One region of the Arthrobacter sp. AG367 genome, then DNA from elsewhere that is predicted to be linked to it. Evidence: predicted binding sites of a transcription regulator. Region 1 holds the regulator's gene; the other holds the start of a gene.
What was found. The regulator HrcA, encoded in region 1, represses chaperone genes, less so after heat shock. The targets are predictions, from matches to a motif close to TTNGCACTCGNNNNNNNCGAGTGCNAA.
Positions count from the first base shown of each region.

Region 1 (7,019 bases):
GCCTGGTTGATCCTGCTGCCGCATTCCGCGGACGCCTGGTCCTGACCCTCAAGGGCAGGCTCTTGGCAGACGCAGTAGTCCGCCGCATCCTGCCGGACTAGAGCCGGCCCGCGGGCAGTTGCCCTTACTTGATCCAGCGCAGGTTGTACTGGTAGCGGTGCGGCTGGCCCCGGTTGACGTGGATCCCTGCCGCGACGGAGAAGCACGTGAGCGCCACCCAGATCAGCGTGGCAATGACCGCGAAGATGTTCCCGACGTAGGGGACGAACACCAGGATGTTGGCCAGCACCGCGGCGATGGTGGGCGGCAGGCTGAAGTTCAGCGCTTCCTTGGATTCCTGGGCGGTAAATGGCCCGCGGTCACGGAAGATCAAGTAGATCAGCAGCGAGGGGACGCACCCCAGGATCCCGCCGAAGTGCGCCAGCGTCGCCCACTGGCGGTCTTCGCTGGCCGTAAGCGGCAGGGCGTTGGCGGGGACGCCATGGTACTCGGAACGGCCCTGGCCGTCCCTGTGATCACGTGCGTTTTCTGCCACAGTCTGTTCCTTCGAAGGTGCAAGTGGTGCTGACTACAATTCCGGCGCGGTGCGCAGTGCCTCAGGAAACAAGGAACCGCACTACCAAGAATACTGGTTCCCGGGACGCCGTCCGCCCTTCACGGCACGGTCAGGAAATCGATGACTTCCTCGACCCTGCCCAGCAGCGACGCTTCGAGGTCCGCGTACGTGCGCACGGCGCCCAGCAGCTTCTGCCATCCCAGGCCGACATCTTCCTTGGTGGCGTGGGGCCAGCCGAAGGCTTTCAGGATCCCCGTCTTCCAGTCCTGCCCGCGGGGCACGGCCGGCCATTTGTCGATGCCAAGGACAGCGGGCCGGATCGCCTGCCAGACGTCCACGTAGGGGTGACCGACGATCAGGACGTTGCCTGCGGCGCCCGGGGAGGCCATGACGGCATCCGCGATGCGGGACTCCTTGGAGTCAGGAACCAGGTGGTCCACCAGGACGCCAAGACGGCGGCCAGGCCCCGGCCTGAAGTCCGCGACGGCTGCGGCAAGGTCGTCAATGCCGTGCAGGGGCTCGACGACGATGCCCTCCACCCGGAGGTCGTCTCCCCAGACCTTTTCCACCAGTTCGGCGTCGTGCTTGCCTTCCACCCAGATCCGGCTGGCCTTGGCCACCTGGGCGCGTTGTCCGGCGACCCGAACGGACCCCGAGGCCGTCCTGCCCGCCGCGGGACCGGCAGCGGCCGGCCGGGGGGCGGGTGGCATCAGCCGGATCGGCCGGCCCTCCAGGAGGAAGCCGAACCCAAGGCGGAAGGAACGCGATTTTCCCCTGCGGTCCTCCAGCGCCACCACATGCATGCCGCCGGATTTCTCCACCCGGGTCACGGCACCCACCCAGCCCGACTGCACTTCCTCGAGCACCATGCCGCGCTCCACGGGGACCTCAGGCAGTTCCGTCCGTGCGGGAGCGGATATGCCGCGTGGGCCCCAGTTCCGGTAATCCATGGATTTGATCCGCCTAGCGCTAGTGTTCAACTCCGCAATTTCGCCCGGAGCGGTACCAATGCTAACAACGGGCCGAGGCATAATAGACTGTTAGCACTTAGGCATGTCGAGTGCTAACCCTGGGTTTGCATCGGGAGGGGCATGCGCCCCGAACCATGGATGGAGGTGGAGAGTGAGCGAGCCACGCAAGCTGGAAGTACTGCGGGCCATCGTGGAGGACTACGTCCACTCCCGCGAGCCGGTTGGGTCCAAGGCCCTGGTGGAGCGGCATCATCTTGGTGTTTCCAGCGCCACCATCCGCAATGACATGGCCGCACTGGAGGACGAGGGGCTGATCACCGCCCCGCACACCAGTGCCGGCCGGATTCCCACGGACAAGGGCTACCGGCTCTTTGTGGACCAAATCTCGGCTGTCAAGCCGCTCTCGGCCGCCGAACGCCGCGCCATCCAGTCCCTGCTCGAAGGCGCGGACGACCTCGACGACGTGCTGGAGAGGACCGTCCGGCTGCTGTCGCAGCTGACCAACCAGGTTGCCGTGGTGCAGTATCCGCACCTGAGCAGGGCACTGGTCCGGCACATCGAATTCGTCCTGCTCGCCCCGCGCAAGGTCCTCGTCGTCCTGATCGCCAACAGCGGCAAGGTGGAGCAGCGGGTGATCGACGTCGGGCAGGACCTTGGCGACGACGCACTGGCCGAACTGCGCACCCGGTTCCTCGGTGCACTGGGCGGAACACCGCTGCGCCAACTGGCCCAGGCGCTGCCCGCCGTCGTCGCCGCCACCCCGCACCCGCAGCGGCAGGCGGCACACGCATTGGCGCTCGGACTGGAGGGCCTGGCGCAAAACAGCCGGGAGGACCGGATGGTCATGGCCGGCACCGCCAATCTGGCCAGGTCCAACGTCGACTTCCCCCTCAGCATCGGCCCGGTGCTCGAGGCGCTGGAGGAACAGGTGGTGATGCTGCGGCTGTTGAGCGAAATGGCCCAGGACCACCGCGGCGTCGCTGTCAGCATCGGACGGGAGAACCCGTACGACGGCCTTGCCGAGGCCTCCGTGGTGGCCACTGCCTACGGTCCGGACAGCTCGGCGAAAGTAGGCATCCTCGGGCCCACCCGGATGGATTACCCCACCACCATGGCCGCCGTCAGGGCAGTGGCGCGCTACCTTTCCAGGATTTTGGGGCCCTGACTCTTGGCCGCCGGAGCGCGCTTCGGCCGGAAAGCAAGAGCCGGGCCGCCCAACTGAACGCAGTACAACAAGGAAGAGATACGAACTTTGAGCAGCCACTATGACGTCCTTGGAGTCTCACCCGAAGCGACGGGTGAAGAAATCAAAAAGGCCTACCGCAAGCTGGCCCGCACCCTTCACCCGGACGTAAACCCCGGTGCGGACGCATCGGAACGGTTCAAGGCAGTAACTCACGCCTACGAGGTGCTTTCGGACCCCCAGAAGCGCCGGATCTACGACACCACCGGCAATGAGAACGGCACCGACAACGGTTTCGGCGGCGCAGGCTACGCGGGCCAGGGCTTCGCGTTCCAGGATATTTTCGACACCTTCTTCGGCGCCGGCGGCACGTCCGGTCCGGCTTCCCGTGTCCGCCGCGGCCAGGATGCCCTGATCAGCGTACGGATCGACCTCCGCGACGCCGTGTTCGGCGTGAACAAGAAACTCGAAGTGGACACCGCCGTGGTCTGCCCCACCTGTGACGGATCCTGTTGCCGCCCCGGCACCCATCCGGAACGCTGCGACATCTGCGGCGGCAGCGGACAGGTCCAGCGGGCCGTCCGCTCCATCCTCGGCCAGGTCATGACGGCCGCCCCCTGCGGCACCTGCGAAGGTTTCGGCACCGTCATCAAGGATCCCTGCAACGAGTGCAGCGGCCAGGGCCGTATCCGCAGCCGCCGGTCGCTGACCATCAAGGTCCCTGCCGGTGTGGCCACCGGAACCCGGATCCAGCTCTCCGGCCAGGGCGAGGCCGGCCCCGCGGGCGGTCCGGCCGGCGACCTGTACGTGGAGATCCGCGTCAACAATGACGCCACCTACGTGCGGGAGGGCGACGACCTGCACGCCACCCTGCACATCCCCATGACGGCAGCCGCCCTGGGCACGGATGTCAGCCTGGAAACCTTCGACGGCACGCAGGAGATCGACGTCAAGCCCGGTACCCAGTCGGGGGAGATCATCACCCTGCGCGGCCTCGGCGTCACCCACCTGAGGGGCTACGGCCGCGGCGACCTGAAGGTCCACCTCCAGGTGGACACCCCGGCCAAGCTCGACCCCGCGCAGGAGGACCTCCTGCGCCAACTGGCCAAGCTCCGTGGTGAACAGATCACCGAGGGCAAGCTCGCTGCCAGCGGCGGCATGTTCGCCAAGCTCCGGGACCGGCTCGGTAACCTGTAGCGGTGAGCAACCCCGTCTTCTTCACGCCCCCCGGTTCGCTGGCCGGGATGGCGGCCGGCCAACTCTTTGTCCTCGACGGGGCGGAGGCGCGGCATGCCGTCACCGTCAAACGGCTGTCTCCCGGCGAAGCGGTGGACATCGTCGACGGCGCCGGCACCCGGATGACCGGGAAGGTGGTGTCCGCCGCTCCCTCCGCACTCGAGGTGGAATGCGGGACGCTGACCGTCGAAGACAGGCCGGACGTCCGGCTGGTGCTGGTCCAGGCCCTCGCCAAGGGGGACCGCGACGAGCTGGCCATCGAGACGGCCACGGAACTGGGCATCGACGCCGTCATACCCTGGCAGTCCGAACGGTCAATCGTCCGCTGGAAGGGCGACCGCGCAGCCCGGGCCCATGCCAAATGGGAATCCTCCGTGGCCGCGGCCGCCAAGCAGGCACGGCGCGCCTGGATCCCCGAAGTGCGGTCCGCCGTCGACACTGCCGGGCTTTCCGCTGCCGTGGAAGCTGCCGACCTCGCTGTCATCCTGCATGAGGACGCCGTTCGGCCGCTGCGCACCGTCCTTGAAGCATGGCAAGGGAAAGCAGGCTCCGGACCCCGGGAAATCCTGCTCATCGTCGGTCCGGAGGGCGGCATCAGCCAGCGGGAGGTAACCAAACTCTGCGATAAGGGCGCCGTGACCGCCCTCCTGGGGCACCATGTCCTGCGGTCCTCCACAGCCGGCCCGGCCGCCGTCGTGCTTGCCAGCGACGTCCTTGGCCGGTGGACGGCTACCGGACCTTAAAGGACCTCGTGTCCTCGTTCCGGTCCGGTTCCCCGCCGGAGCCGGCCTGGGCCACCCGCAGCATGTAATCGCCCGGCGGAAGGTTCAGGGCCAGGGTGAAGACGCCGGCCTGCCCCTGTTCGGACGCAGCCGTGGTTTCACCCGCCAGGAACGGTGCTTTGCTGCCGCCGTCCGTAGACTGCAGGATCTGCCAGCGGAGCTTCGCCCCGGGCGATGTGCTGCGGCCGGTGATCTTCACGCTCCCGCCGGGCACTTCGGCGTTCTCCTGGGGATCAATGATCCAGACGGGCGCCACCAGGCCCGCGGCGCGGGTCATCAGGGCCCCGAGCTGCACTTTGCCGAAGGCCACGTAGTCCGTGTGGCCGTCCACGAGGATCCGGACCCGGATCTGCTGGCCGGTGTCGATCAGGCCCGAACTGGCGGCGGCAGCGGTTGCCGTGTAGATCAGCTGCTGGATGGCCCGGGCAGCCATGTCGGCATCGAGGTTGCTGTTGAAAGCGTCCGAGGAGACGTCGACGGTGATGACGTCCTTGCCGGAGATTGAGGTGGCAAGTTTGTCCGGGTTCTGCCAGGGCGTGAAGAAGTCAGGGTCCAGCGGCTTCTCGGACATCATGGCCCGCAGGGCGCGGGTGACCGGGTTCTCCTGTTCAGGGACGTCGCGGAATTCCCGGTAAAGAAAGATGTTCCCGCCGCTGCGGCCGATCCAGTAGACCGGCGCCTTGTTGGAGGACTGTGCGGTTTCCAGCGGGGCGCTGGTGGACAGCGTGTCCGGCATGGTGCCGCCCGTTGCCGGCACCGAGGCGATGGTGCCGGTGGGTGAGGGGCCGCCCTCGGCCGTGCAGCCCGCAAGGACCGGAACCAGGACCAGGATTCCTGCAAGGACGGCGGGGCGCAGACGGCCCATCGGTCGTCCTGCCCTTTCGGGCGCAGAGGTTTCCGGCACTGTCCTGCCATTGTCCTTTCCTGGCGTGGCGGGCCGATCCCCCTGGCGGCCTGGTGTTCCAGCAGATGCTGGATTTCCAGCATTGCACAGCGGCGCGGCCGCCCAGCCGCTCTTTGCCTCCGCGGGCACAACTGCAACGGGAACGATATGAGGCCGATATGAAGTTGATACCTAAGGACGTCCCGGCACCCTCCGGACGGGTTGCAGCCGCTGCTCCATGGCGGCCTGGTATCCGGCCCGGCCCCGCGCTGGCGTAAGATAAAGGGATCGCTGGGGCCAGGAGCACCGTCCAACGGGCGCCGGCATCAGCGAACGCAAACATTGATGTCGATCTTCGAGGGGACCACGGGCCTGCGGGCCAGCACCATGACTGAATCAGCAAATGGTAAGCGCCGGCTCAATACGGGCGAAGGCAGTCCGGGTGAATTCCCGCACTCCCTGCCCGGCACCCGGACTGAAGTAGTCCTCTTTGAGAACTCCGACCAGATGGTTCAATCACTCGGCAGCCATGACGAGGCGTTGCGGTTCATCGAAGAGCAGTTCCCGGCCGTCAACTTCCATGCCCGGGGTAATGAACTGTCCATCAACGGCCCCGCCGGTGATGTTCCCCGGATCATGCGGCTCCTGCAGGAAGTCCGTGGCCTGGTGGCCCGCGGCACGGTCATCACTCCTGCTGTGCTGCAGCAGCTGGTGTCCCTCCTGCGCACGCAGTCACTGCAGAATCCCGTGGATGTGCTCACCCACGACATCCTCTCCAGCCGCGGCAGGACCATCCGGCCCAAGACGCTGAACCAGAAGAACTATGTTGACGCCATCGACGCCAACACCGTGATCTTCGGCATTGGTCCGGCCGGCACCGGCAAGACGTACCTGGCCATGGCAAAAGCCGTCCAGGCGCTGCAGCAAAAAGAGGTCAGCCGGATCATCCTGACCCGCCCCGCGGTGGAAGCGGGGGAGCGGCTTGGTTTCCTCCCCGGCACGCTCAGCGACAAGATCGACCCCTATCTCCGGCCGCTCTACGACGCCCTGCACGACATGATGGACCCCGAATCCATTCCGCGCCTGATGGCGGCCGGCACCATTGAAGTGGCACCCCTGGCCTACATGCGCGGCCGGACGCTTAACGACGCCTTCATCATCCTTGACGAGGCGCAGAACACCACGCCGGAACAGATGAAGATGTTCCTCACCCGGCTCGGTTTCGGATCCAAGATGGTGGTCACCGGAGACGTCACCCAGGTGGACCTGCCGTTTGGGACGCGTTCCGGGCTGCGGATCGTTGAGGAAATCCTGCAGGGAATCGACGGCGTGAGCTTCTCGGTCCTGGATGCCGCCGATGTGGTGCGGCACCGGCTGGTCGGGGACATCGTCAACGCGTACAGCATCT
Region 1 is NZ_VIVE01000001.1:581,603-588,621, reverse strand. It holds gene hemW (radical SAM family heme chaperone HemW) at 1-101, shown strand, start outside; gene FB478_RS02685 (DUF4870 domain-containing protein) at 125-535, opposite strand; gene FB478_RS02680 (DUF3097 domain-containing protein) at 655-1,506, opposite strand; gene hrcA (heat-inducible transcriptional repressor HrcA) at 1,679-2,692, shown strand; gene dnaJ (molecular chaperone DnaJ) at 2,780-3,907, shown strand; gene FB478_RS02665 (16S rRNA (uracil(1498)-N(3))-methyltransferase) at 3,910-4,689, shown strand; gene FB478_RS02660 (GerMN domain-containing protein) at 4,676-5,593, opposite strand; gene FB478_RS02655 (PhoH family protein) at 5,999-7,019, shown strand, end outside.

Region 2 (7,019 bases), on a different contig from region 1:
CCGGCCAGCCGTATGCGGTGACGTCCGCTTCCGGCCACGTCTCCACGTGGAAGGGCGTAGCGCCGTTTCCGGCCGCGCTGAGGTCGCTGCCCATGGCCTCGGCCATGCTGGCCGGCACGGCGCCGTTGCCCGGCCCAACGGCCACCTTGGTGGGCATGTAGTAGTTGAGCCCGTAGAAATCGAGGGGCTGGGAAATGATCTCCATGTCCTCTTCGGGATGTTCGAAGGAGCTGAAGAACTTGGCCGCGCGGATGAGGTCCGGGTACTTGCCCGTCAGGACAGGGTCCGCGTAGAGCCGGTTCTGCCCCAGGTCCATAAGTCCCGCGCTGATCTTGTCCAGCGGGTTGATGGAGTTGGGCACCATGGGTGAGTAGACGTTGGTCATGCCGATTTCGCCGGGCACCCGCGCCGCGCGAAGGGCCTGGACGGCGAGCCCGTGGCCCAGCAGCTGGTGGTGGACCGTGGGGAAGGCACCCAGGGCCAGCTCCTTGCCTGGGGAGTGCAGCCCCAGGGAGTAGCCGTTGGCGCTCACCGTTGCCGGCTCGTTGATGGTGACCCACCGGGCCACCCTGTCACCGAAGGCATCGGCCACGAGCGCCGCGTACTCCCCCAGCCGGTAGGCGGTGTCCCGGTTCATCCAGCCGCCGGCCTCATCCAGTTCCAGGGGCGTATCCCAATGGTAGATGGTGGCCATGGGCGAGATTCCGTTGGCCAGGAGCTCGTCCAGGAGCCGGTCATAGAACGCCATGCCTGCGCGGTTGGCCGGGCCGGTGCCGCCCGGCTGGATGCGCGGCCAGGAGAAGGAGAACCGGTAGGAGTCAACGCCGAGCTGCTTCAGGAGGGCCACGTCCTGCGGCATCCGGTGGTAGTGGTCCGTGGCCACCACCGGGCTGTGGTCCTCAACGATGGCACCGGGCCGGGCAGCGAACCTGTCCCAGCCCGCCGGTCCCCGTCCATCCTCGTCCAGCGCCCCTTCGATCTGGAATGCTGCGGTTGCGACGCCAAGCGTGAACCCCGGGGGGATGAGCGCTGCGAGGTCCTTGGCGGTGATGTGCATTGGGGTCCAGCCTTTGGTCACGGTAGTTAGGGTACGTCCCAGAATGTCACAGCGGAGGTCGGCTGACGAGCAGCAACTCCGCTCCCTGCGCCGGCAACTACTGGGTGCCGAACAGGAACTCCTTGGCGTGCGCCACTGCCTTGCGGAAGGCATCATTCCGGAGCGTCACCAGGTGTTCCGTGTCGTCGTCGGACGGCTCCAGGTAGCCGGTGTACCCGGGCCGCAGGACCCAGATGTCCCCGCCCGGCGGGAGGTAGAACACGCCGAAGGAACGCTGCTGCCTCTCATCGGCGGTCCATACCGGAACCACCGCCAGCGCGGCACCCGTGGTGGGGTTGATCCACTGTGCCCGCGGCAGAGGCTGTTCGTGCGCCTCCGGGTCCAGGAAGGGCGCGGTTCCCTCGCCCCACCGCTGCTCAAAGCGTTCGAAGAATGCAGGAATGAGGTGTGAATCGTAGCGCCGCCAGTCGCCCATGCAGTTTTCCGCCTCCTTGGATCAATGGCCCAGGGCCTGGATCAGGACCAGGGCCCGCTTTCCCACCGCACCGGGGTGACGCGGATGGGAGGTCCGGACTGCCCGCCACGGCTGCGGACTTTCCGGACCGGAATGATGGTGGGCGCAGCTGCCGCCAGCTTCCTGTCGTAGTCGGCGCGGCGCCCGGGGTCACGCAGCACGTTAAACGCCTGCATGATCCGGAGAAGTTCCTCCCCCTGTGCAGTGTTGCCCTTCTCCGCCGTCGTATCCCCCATGGTCTCCATGCCTTCGTAAGCCCGCCCGCCGTCCATATCCGGATGGTGGGTGCGCATGAGGGCGCGGTAGGCATGCGAGATTTCCTGGCGGCCGGCGTCCCGGCCTACGCCCAGGATGGCGTAGTAGTCGGGGAGATCAGTCATCCTGCCTCCTGTTTCGCCGGCGCCCCGCCCGGAGGGTCAGGGGCGCCGGCACGAAAGCATGGTCCTAGCTGCCGATCTGGTGCTTCTCGCCCTGCTGGGTCTGGATCTCGATCTTGCGCGGCTTGGCCTGCTCGGCAACCGGAATCCGCAGGGTCAGGACACCCTGGTCATAGCTGGCCTTGATGTGCCCAGTGTCCAGGGTGTCACCCAGGATCAACTGGCGGCTGAACACGCCCCGGGGACGCTCAGAGGCCACGAGCTCCACGTTGGGCTGCGTGGGGTCCTTGCGCTCCGCCCGGACGGTCAGGACGTTCCGCTCAACGTTCAGGTCCAGGGAATCCACGTTCACACCGGGAAGGTCGAACGCCACCACGAATTCCCCGTCTTCCTGCCACGCGTCCATGGGCATGGCTGCCGGGCGGGCGGAGGTTCCAAAGACCTGCTGCGTGAGCCGGTCCAGCTCACGGAACGGGTCCGTACGCATCAACATCATTTCCCACTCCTTTAGCTTCCAGGTGCTGGATCTGCAGCTACCCACCACCTCCTTTAATCTATGGTGGTGGATATAGATTTTTTATAGCACTCGTGCAAAACTGAAGCAAGGTACCAGCGGAAGCGATTTTTGGGAGAAAGAATGGCGGATCCTGAAGCAGGTCGGGCTGGCCGCTCCCCCGGTTCACGGGCCCTGTACGCCATCTCGGTGGCGGCGGAGCTCACGGGAACCGGACAGCAGAACATCAGGCTGTACGAAACCAAGGGACTGTTGACGCCCTCGCGGACGGCGGGCGGCACGCGGCAGTACAGCGACGACGATATTGCCGTACTGCTGCGGATCGGCGAACTCCTGCAGGAGGGGTTGAACCTGGCGGGCGTTGCGAAGGTACTGGAGCTGGAGGCAGCCAACGTGAAGCTGCACCGGGCACTCAAGCGGGCAAAATCGCGGCCGCAATAAGAGGGGGCCGGGAAGTGCCCAGGAAGCGGGATCCGGTTCCCGGACTGCTCCCGGTAAGTTCCTACTCTCCGGTGGATTCGGCCCTTGACAGCTCTCCGGTGATCGGTTCCCCCGGAATCCTGGCCGTCCGCCACGTGTCAAGCGCGATGACCCCGGAGAGGATGAGCAGCGAGAGCGCGAACGACGCCAACGCATCCGTGGGCCAGTGGTAGCCAAGGTACAACCGGCTGGCGATAGCGAGGATGATGCCGATCCCGGCCCCGAGGAAGCCGAACACCGCGGCACGCGGGTTCCGGCGCCGGGAGAAAATCAGGTAGGCGCCCACCAGCAGGAAGTCGCAGGCCCCCAGGACGTGCCCGGACGGGAACGAGAAGGTCTGGTCCGCGCCGAACAGCATCTGGTCCACGGGGGGCCGGGAGCGCTGGACGATGTGGAGGATGATCTGCGAGATGATCACTCCGGTCAGCATCGCGGAGGCGAGCAGGATGGGGCGCCAGGCGTGCTTGGCTGCGAATCCCCAGACAAGGATCACCACCAGCACGATGATGGGCAGCGCGATGGGGCCGAAGATCACCGCCAGGAAGATCATGATGGCAGTGACGGCCGCTGAACGGGTGGTCAGCAGCCAGTCATGCACGGGAGTGTCGGCAACGGAAAGGCCGTCGGCCTGCACCACGCTGACCAGGGTGGCAATGAAGAGTGCCAGCCCCACGACGGCCAGGATGATCGACGCGCGGTACAGGCCCCGCCGGTCGGCAGGGTCCACGTAGCGTTCCTCCACCACGAACTTCTCGTGGAAGGCGTGCCACCTTCCCGCTTTCCGTTCAGAGACTGCGGAACCTGCTGATTTCTGTGCCAATGTGCTGCCCGTCCCTACGCCGCGGAAGATGCGTGCCGTGATGAATGCCTAGGGTGAAGATTATCCCGGCCACGGCCCATTCACTCCATCAGGCGGCTAGAAAGAGCCGGTGGTGAACTGCCAGCTCCGGCTGGCGAGGGGGTTGCCGGCCAGGTCCCGGATGCCGCTGGTCCCGCCCGTGAGGGTCACGGTGTACCGCGTCTTGGCGGCGAGGGTCTCCTGGGGGTCAAGGATCCACTGGTTGGTGGTGCCGTTGCGGTAGGCCGTTGCTGCCACCACGGCGCCGGTGGCCGGGTTCTTCAGGGTGAACGTGGTGGTGTTAACGCCCTGGACCGCCTCGCTGAAGGTGGCGCTGATGCTGCTGCTCCTGCGGACCAGGAGGGCGTTGCTGCCCGGCGAGTAGCTGGTGACGGTGGGCGCGGGGCCAGTTGTGAACGTCCAGCTGGTGGACGCCAGCGGGGTGCCTGCGGCATCGCGGATGGCCGAGGCTCCTCCTGTCAGGGTTGCGGTGTAGCTGGCATCGGGGGCAAGGCTTGCTGCCGGGTCAAGGGTGGCGGCCAGGGTGGTGGCGTTGTACGTGACGGTGGCCGCGATGCTGTTGCCGGCTGCATTCCTGAGCACGAACGTCCCGGCGCTCACGCCCTGAACAGCGGTGCTGAAGGTGGCCGTGACGTTCGTTCCAGCTGCCACGGCGGTGGCCTTGGCGGCCGGTGAAACAGACGTGACAGCGGGTGCAGGGGCAGGCGCAGGTGCAGGTGCCGTTGCGCCGGTGTACAGCAGGCGGTTCGGGGTTCCCGCGGAGGCGCCGGCGATGACGCCGGACGTGGCATTGGCTATTAGCGCCGCTGCTACGTCGGCCGGTGCCAGGGCAGGGTTCTGCGACAGCAGGACGGCGGCTGCTCCGGCGGTGTGCGGCGCGGCCATGGAGGTTCCGGACATGGATGCGGTGGCGGTGGTGGAGGTGTAGTAGTCGGAGGTGATGCCGACGCCGGGCGCATACAGGTCCACGCAGGACCCGAAGTTGGAGAACGAGGCCTGCTTGTCGGCGGAGTCGCTGGCTGCCACCGTGACAGCCCCGGGGACGCGGGCGGGCGAAGCGGTGCAGGCATCCACGGCGGAGTTTCCTGCGGCAACCACTGTGGTGACGCCGTCGCCAAGAACTGCCTGGATGGCGGCGTCCACGGTGCTGCTGGCCGCTCCGCCCAGGCTGAGGTTTGCCACGGCGGGGGTTCCGGCCGCATGGTTGGCGGCGATCCAGTCCAGGCCGGCCACCACGTCCGAGTTGTAGCCGGACCCGCTGCAGTCGAGCACCCTCACGGGCACCAGCGTGGCGCTCTTGGCGACGCCATACGTGGCTCCGGCCACGGTTCCGGCCACGTGGGTGCCGTGGCCGTTGCAGTCGGTGGTGCCGTTGCCGTCCGCCACCGCTGTCCAGCCTGCCGCGACCCGGCCACCGAAGTCGGTGTGCGATGCCAGGATGCCGGTGTCCACCACGTAGGCGGTCACCCCGGCGCCCGCCGCGGTCCACGAGTACGAACCGGAGAGCGGAAGGGTCCGCTGGTCTGCGCGGTCCAGGCCCCAGGGGGCGGGCTGCTCGGTCCCGGAAACCTTGACGGGGGCGTCGGGCTCCACGGACAGCACCTTCCCGGACCTGGCAAGGGCTGCCGCCTGCGCGGGGTTGGCCGTGACGACGGCGCCGCGGACTGCATGCTCGAAGGTACGGCCGACGGCGAGGCCCTGGCCGCGCAGCCCGGACACCTCGGCTGCGAGGTCGGCAGTGGCGGCGTACTGCACGATGTAACGGCCGGTTGCGGCGGCGGGGGCAGGAGCAGCAGCCGCCGGCAGGGACACGGTGGAAAGGCCGACGGCGGAGAGCAGCGCCGTGAGGGCCGGCAGCACGAAGAATCGGGTACGAATTTTGGGGTCCTTGTGGTGGCGGGGCAAGGGGGGATACCAAAAGGATAGGAGCCGGAAGCACACGGCTTCCGGCTCCTTGGATGATCCTTCGCGAACCCTCGGCGATTCCTGCGGACCGGTGGTTATCGCTGGCTTTCCACCGTGTTGGAGCCGGCCGCCACGTGGTTACGCCAACTGTGCTCGGGTTCGAAACCGAGCAGGCGCCGCGCCTTGTCGATGGACAGCATCGTTTCGTGCTCTCCCAGGTCCTTGGTGACCTTGACGCCGGGAAAGACCTCTTCCGCCAGGCTGGCGCTTGACCGGCTCATCACCGTGTCAGCGTTGGCGATGATGAAGGCTTCGAACCCTGGTTTGGCGTTCTCCAGCGCACGTACCACGGCCTGCGCGCCGTCCCTGCCGTCGATATAGCCCCACAGGTTCCACTTCCGCAGCGTCGCGTCGGCGTCGAAGGAGGGGAATTTGGCGTAGTCGGCCTCGTCCATGACGTTGGAGAACCGCAGGCCGGTGATGCTCAGTTCGGGGTCCCACCGCGTCATCTCCACAGCCATCTGCTCCTCCAGCGTCTTCACCAGCGAGTAGGTGCTTTCCGGCCGCGGCGGGTACTCCTCATCCACCGGGATGTAGGGCGGGTCGATGTCGAACGGCAGCCCCAGGACCGTCTCGCTGGAGGCGTACACCACCTTCTTGATGCCGGCGCGCCGCGCCGCCTGGAAGACGTTGTAGGTGGACAGCATGTTGTTTTCGAAGGTGGCTGCGTCCGGAAGGATGCCCGGGGCGGGAATGGCACCCAGGTGCACCACGGCGTCGAACCCGTCATGCCGGTCATCTACGCCCAGCAGCGCGTCCACCACCTGGCCGTAGTTGCGCAGGTCGACCACCAGCAGTTCCGGGCTGCGGGCACCCGCACGGTCCAGGGTGAGGACCTGGTGGCCGTCGCCTGTCAGCCGGCGCACCACGTGCCGCCCCAGTTTTCCGCTTCCGCCTGTAACGGCAATTCTCATCACTGTTTCCTTTTGCTCGAGTGCGTTCACCGTGCGGTGTTTTCGGTCAGGACGGGGGTTGCGGGGCTGCAAGGAACTTTTCGACGGCGGCGATTGCCAGTGCAGTGATCCCGCCCGGGTCCCCGCTGCCGTTGACGGACACAAGAATGCCCCGGCCCGCGTACACCGAGACTACTTCATGCGTCTGGCGGTGGTAGAGGTCCAGCCGGCGCCTGAAGACGTCGATGGTGTCATCCGTGCGCCCCTGCTCCAGGGCGCGGCGGTGCATCCGCTGCTCCAGTTCCTCGTCGGGCGCCTGCAGTTCGATCACGGCGTCCAGCGCATGCCCCTGTGCCTCAA
Region 2 is NZ_VIVE01000002.1:462,439-469,457, reverse strand. It holds gene FB478_RS09255 (glycoside hydrolase family 1 protein) at 1-1,057, opposite strand, end outside; gene FB478_RS09250 (hypothetical protein) at 1,155-1,532, opposite strand; gene FB478_RS09245 (J domain-containing protein) at 1,574-1,951, opposite strand; gene FB478_RS09240 (Hsp20/alpha crystallin family protein) at 2,016-2,441, opposite strand; gene FB478_RS09235 (MerR family transcriptional regulator) at 2,586-2,903, shown strand; gene FB478_RS09230 (phosphatase PAP2 family protein) at 2,965-3,762, opposite strand; gene FB478_RS09225 (S8 family serine peptidase) at 3,859-5,706, opposite strand; gene FB478_RS09220 (NAD(P)-dependent oxidoreductase) at 5,802-6,680, opposite strand; gene FB478_RS09215 (adenylate kinase) at 6,727-7,019, opposite strand, start outside.
Region 2: the regulator HrcA is predicted to act here: its motif matches at 2,528-2,554, upstream of FB478_RS09240 (Hsp20/alpha crystallin family protein).